Linked DNA regions of Marinomonas mediterranea MMB-1. The protein of the gene in region 2 interacts with the protein of the main gene of each other region in a pairwise test. Links are inferred from orthologs where the notes say so. Each region holds a gene or a part of one and is shown on either strand. Other genes may lie near its edges.

Region 1 (3,027 bases), 1.4 Mb from region 2 along the record:
ATAAGATCAACGCCGCCTTTGATGAGACCATCCAGCGCCGTATCGTACGCAGCGACAAGCTCATCAAAATGAACATTACGATAACCTGGGTCATTCACATCAGGGGAAATGGTACAAGTACGCGATGTGGGGCCAATAGCACCCGCAACAAAACGAGGTTTGTGCGGCTCTTTGGCTGTGATCTCATCGGCTGCCTGACGCGCAAGTTTCGCAGACTCATAGTTGATTTCGTAGCTAAGTTCTTCCATGTGGTAATCAAGCATGGAAATGGCATTCGCATTGAAGGTATTCGTCTCAACAATGTCAGCACCCGCTTCAAGGTACGCGGTATGAATCGCCTTAATCACTTGAGGTTGAGTCAGTGAAAGTAAGTCGTTGTTCCCTTTCAGTTCGCTTTTCCAGTCCGCGAATCGTTCTCCTCGAAAATCAGCTTCCTCAAATTTATAATCCTGAATCATAGTGCCCATTGCACCGTCTAGAATCAGTATATTTTCCTTTAAACGATTTTCGATCGCTTCATAAGAACGAGATTTAACGACCACACTTTCACCTCAAATATTAAGTTTCACCGCTACTATAACCGACACACATAAAAAAGAGTTGAAAAATTATAATAGGAAAATGAATGAAGCGAATGTTCTTACAAGAATGTATATGATTGTCGTCCTAACAATGTGTTCTGGCGCTCTAAAGCGTTAAATTTTACTAACAGCATTGGGTCGTCAGCGTATCCTTCTCCGACGACGCCAATGATCGCCTTCCTTTGCCTTGCACTGTTCTTTGTATTTTGTTTTTTACTTAATCGATGTCATCGCTAAGAGAGACTTCAATAACACCCAGAAATCTGCGACAGAACGGATTTCCAATTTTTCAGACGGTGAGTGCGCTCCGCGAATATTCGGACCAAACGACACCATTTCCATGCCCGGGTATTTCGCGCCGATAATGCCGCATTCTAATCCGGCATGTATGACCTTGACGTTGGCATCGTACCCCATCGACTCTTTATGAACCTTTAGAAATTGCGTTAATAAACGTGCACCTGCATCCGGCTTCCACCCCGGATAGCCATTGTCAAACGATACATCCGCACCGCATAAAAGAAAGGCACTTTTGGCTTTATTCGCAATGTTTTCAAACGCAGAATCAATTAGGGAACGGGTTAGCAAACATGAACTAAAAATTAACTTGCCGCTGTTATCCGCTTCAAGATTAATGACACCCAAGTTGCAGGATGTTTCTGTCACACCTTCCAATTCAATGCTCATTCGCATGACACCATGAGGAGCGCAATTAAGTGAGGCTAGCAAGGCGATCTGATCATCTTTATCAAGCGCAGTCTCAGCAGGGCTACCAACGCTCAATTTAATACGTAAATCTGGCTCAACCTGCGAATATTCGTTTTTAATGTCATTCAAAAGGCTTTCTAATGCGGCTTCGATCTCAGCAAACACAAGATGATTCACATTAAGCATAGCGATTGCATCGCGAGCAATCGCATTACGCAGTGTTCCCCCATTGAACGACGTGAGAGACAGTTCAAATTGATCCTGCAATGCGTTTAACACTCTAATCAGCAACACATTCGCGCTGGCACGGCCTTTATGGATGTCCAATCCAGAATGTCCGCCTTTAAGACCGTCAATACGGAGTGTCACGCCTATTTGGTCATCAACAACCGTCTTTGCGTTAAAGGCTTTTTTCACATTGATATCAACACCCCCAGCGCAACCAATATAGACATCGCCTCGGTCTTCAGAGTCAAGGTTCAGTAAGATTTTTCCTTGAAGAATGCCCTCTTCTAATTGCAATGCGCCACGAAGACTCGACTCTTCTTCAATCGTAAATAAGGCTTCAATAGGCCCGTGCTCAATCTCCTCAGAATCCAACACCGCCAACGCCGCTGCGACGCCGATCCCATTATCAGCCCCTAAGGTCGTTCCTATTGCATGCACCCAACCGTCTATAATCTGAGTTTTGATTGGGTCGTACTCGAAGTTATGTTCGATGTTCGCGTCTTTTTGCGCCACCATATCCAAATGACCTTGTAAGACAACGCCCTCACGATCCTCCATCCCGCGCGTCGCTGGCTTTCGTATAATCAAGTTCCCCACAGGATCGACGTAGGTCGCAAGCTGTTTGGATTCCGCCCAGCGAATCAGCTTATCTCTCAGCGCCGCTTCTTTGTATGACGGGCGTGGCGTATTGCACAGAGTTTGAAAATGACGCCACACGATACTTGGCTCTAAATCCGCGAGGTGCTCGTTCATAGATAAGGTCTCTTAATGTTCTTTATTAGATACAGAGACAATATAGGGAAGACGCAATGTAAGGCAATTCAAATAAAGAAATGCCTTCATTCAAAAAGCAAATGAAGGCGTTGCATGAGGCGTGTCCGGCGGACCGCAATCGTTAGATTGTAGTAAGAATATCTACTAACGTTTTTTTAGTGCGTTCGCAGAAAAGGTAACAAACTCTTCAGCACTTGTTGGATGAACACCAATGGTCGAATCAAAATGCTCTTTGGTCGCGCCCGCTTTAATCGCGATCCCCAAACCTTGAATGATTTCACCGGCGTAATCACCTACCATATGCGCACCGATTACCTCGTCATTTTCATTGTTCACAATAAGCTTCATAAAGGAGCGACTTTCACTGCCACTTAACGTGTTCTTCATGGCCTTGAAATCGGTCTGATACACACGAATATCTAACCCTTTGCTGTCCGCTTCGTCTTCGCTTAGACCCACTGTGCCAATTTGAGGCTGACTGAAAACGGCAGTCGGAATATTGTCGTAGTCAAACTGAACGTCTTTGCCTTCGAACCAGTAATCCAGCAAAGCCATTGCTTCTTTGATTGCCACTGGCGTTAGTTGAATATTGTCTGTCACGTCACCAATGGCGTAGACACTTTCGACGTTCGATTGGTAATTATTGTTTATCTCGATCGCCCCTTTTCCAGACATCTTCACGCCGATTTCGGCCAATCCAAGATTCGCAGTATTTGGAACACGGCCCGTCGCATAC
Region 2 (3,008 bases):
AGGTGAGCCTGTTACAGAACGCACTGACGTCGAGCGCCATAAGAGAATCCGCTTCTTGTGGGGAAACAGACCAAACAATGGAAATGTAATGCCGCCCATCGACACTCGGCAACGGCAGAAACGCTAAGATCCCCTCTTCACCAAACGCTTGCCAAGCGGTATCTTCATGTGGCGCATCAATCTCGACCGTGGTGACAATTGCATGGTGACCGTAGTCCCACTCAACGGTATCAAACGCACTCTGCTGTCTCAATTGTGATAACGCACCGTCTGCAGCAATGATAAGCTGAGCGTCCAACTGCATCGCAGAATCAAGCTCGACATTCACACCGTCTTCACTGCATTGGTATTGTGCAATCGTGTCGTTAAAATACGTGTCGATTTCACGGGTTTCACTCACTTTGGACATCAGTCCTTCGCAGAGCACCGCATTTTCAACCAAGTGCCCAAGCTCACTCAGCCCATTAGCATAGCTTTCAAAGTCAACGGCACCACAGCCTAATCCATCCCATACTTTCATATTGCGATAAGGGGCAAGACGACTTCGATCCAGCTTTTGCCATACACCCGCCTCTTTGAACAAGCTCTGAGAATACTGCGAAATAGCGCTTACCCGAGCATCGTAAGCAGGAGGAATCGACAATGGATACGCGCCATGGCTTTTGTCAATTAACGCCACAGACATCCCTTTGTTCGCCAATAGAATACCCGTGAGGCTTCCGACCATTCCAGCACCCACAACAATGACATCGTATTTTTTAGCCATTACTTCATTTCCTGCTTACGTATTAGATTTCACACTGCTCTATGACCAATGCACACTTCTAAGCTCAACGATTAAAAGAGCGACTAACTCGCCATCAATGCTTCAATTTCGTCAATTTCTTTTGCAAGCCCATGAGTCAAAACATAGGGCCCTGACTGTTTAATCAACACGTCATCCTCGATCCGAATGCCAATACCGCGCCATTGTTTTGCGACATTATCATTGTCCTTGGACACGTACAGTCCGGGTTCAATGGTCAACACCATCCCTTCTTCTAGCAAACGAGGCTCACCGTTTATTTTGTATCGCCCACAATCGTGTACATCTAGGCCCAACCAATGCCCCGTATTATGCATGTAGAACTCGCGGTACGCGTTGCTTTCGATCAACTCGTCAACGGATCCAGACAACAATCCGAGTTCCACCAGCCCTTCTGTAAGCGTCAAAACCGCTGCTTTATGGAATGCATCATAAGGGTTATTTACCTGCAACTCTTTTAGTCCAGAATGATAGGCATCAAGCACTAGTTGATACAATTTCGCTTGTGGCTCGGAGAACTTACCATTTGCAGGAAAAGTACGAGTAATATCTGAGGCGTAACAGCCCAGTTCGCAACCGGCGTCAATTAAGACTAAATCGCCATCCTCTATGCGCTCATCATTCTTAATGTAATGAAGAACACACGCATTTGCGCCTGACGCTACTATGTTGCTGTAGGCAGGATTACGTGAGCCATTCTTCATAAAGATGTAATTCAGTTCTGCTTCAAGTTCGCCCTCAAGCATGCCTGGCGTCACCGTCTTCATAGCCTGAATGTGCGCTTTAACGCTTATTTGAGCCGCGGCCTCCATAATTTCAACTTCCTCATTGTCTTTACGCAAGCGAAGCTCTTCAACAAATAATGACGCATCAATCACGTTAGTGGGTGCAATCGCTCCCATCCTTGCTCGACCTCGAAGGTCATCCACCCATGCATACGCTTGATCACGCAAGAACTCATCGGCAAATAGAATTGCGATGTTGCTTGCGCCATTTAATTTAAGCGCAACATAATCGTCCAATTCGTCCAATTCGATGGCGTGGTCAACACCAAATAAATCAATCGAACCTTGAACACCGTATCGGAAACCGTCCCATTGCTCTTTTTCAGGGTCTTTTGGCAACGTCGCCAAGGTTGACTCGCCAGCAGAGTCGATAATCAGATACGCTTCAGGCTCAGGAAAACCGCTTAAATAGAAGAAGCTCGAGTGAGGACGAAACTCATAATCGCAGTCGTTATTTCGCGTGCACAAGCTGCCAGTCCGAACAATCAGCACTGTTCCTTCGGGTAACGATGACATGAGCGCTTGTCGACGAGCTTTGTATGTTCCTTTCGATATATTCATTCCGACCTCAATATTCAAATGGCAACTAAGCCAAGTAAGTTATACGTAGTATCTGGGGATTTAGTGCAGTGGGTTAGATTTTGTGTGATCCGCATCAGGGTTCACCTCATGATGCTCGGAGTACAACATCATCGCGGACAGCCTAACGTACTCAATCAACTCCGTTAAATCCGCTTCATTGTCGTTGTTGTCTTCCAAATCTTTCATTTCAGATTGCATCGCAGAAATATTGGCAAAATCCTGAAGGACTTGCTTGGTATCATCCGAAAGGTTGTCTTTCTTTCCAGATAACCCGTAGCCAGCAAGAAAACCATGAGCCCATTGTGACAAGGTCATACCTCTTACGCTCAACTCTGAATCATCATCCGCAATACTTGGTTCAAGCGCGTATTCACCGTTTTGCAGCAAGGTTAACGTTGCGTTGTATAGTTCGACTATCGCCGCTCGACTGTCTGCTTCCTTCCAAGATTCAATGTCGCAGAACTCTACAACCATTGCTAACCAATGCTCTAACGACAAAGAAACACCTGAGGCAAGATAGCCACATAACTGACCGTGTAGCTCTGCTGGTGAAGCAGAAATAGATTCGGTTACAAACACGTCTGCGATGGAGTCAAAATCCAATGCGTCTTTTAGCACTTCTGTTGGCGTTGCCATTATCAAAACCTTTTTTAATGCGTCTACGTTTTATAATTAGGACTGATTATTAAATTTCCAGACTCGTAACGTTTCAGGCTGTTAACTTTTAAGAATGTTAACTTTTAAGAATGTTAAATCCTAAGATACGTTACAACATAGTCTCTAATATACAATGCAAGAAGCCGCGCGTCTGCGCGGCTTCTATGAGGAAGCTAAAA

The links. Proteins that work in one complex are often made in the same cells at the same time.
Region 1: the proteins of MARME_RS03510 (region 2) and MARME_RS09725 interact in binary tests that used the Escherichia coli proteins (3 or more experiments, as listed by UniProt). The link is inferred for Marinomonas mediterranea MMB-1 from one-to-one orthologs.

The regions. Positions count from the first base shown.
Region 1 is NC_015276.1:2,119,432-2,122,458, reverse strand. Bases 33-2,981 are described here. They hold MARME_RS09725 (aminoacyl-histidine dipeptidase), read right to left. Parts: upstream 2,271-2,981; coding sequence 795-2,270; downstream 33-794. Other genes in these bases: gorA (glutathione-disulfide reductase), read right to left, coding at 2,436-2,981; metH (methionine synthase), read right to left, coding at 33-542. In the rest of the region: more of metH, read right to left, coding at 1-32; more of gorA, read right to left, coding at 2,982-3,027. UniProt on the Escherichia coli protein: Dipeptidase with broad substrate specificity. Requires dipeptide substrates with an unblocked N-terminus and the amino group in the alpha or beta position.
Region 2 is NC_015276.1:729,459-732,466, reverse strand. Bases 1-2,930 are described here. They hold MARME_RS03510 (aminopeptidase P N-terminal domain-containing protein), read right to left. Parts: upstream 2,152-2,930; coding sequence 850-2,151; downstream 1-849. Other genes in these bases: MARME_RS03505 (UPF0149 family protein), read right to left, coding at 2,212-2,808; MARME_RS03515 (UbiH/UbiF/VisC/COQ6 family ubiquinone biosynthesis hydroxylase), read right to left, coding at 1-766.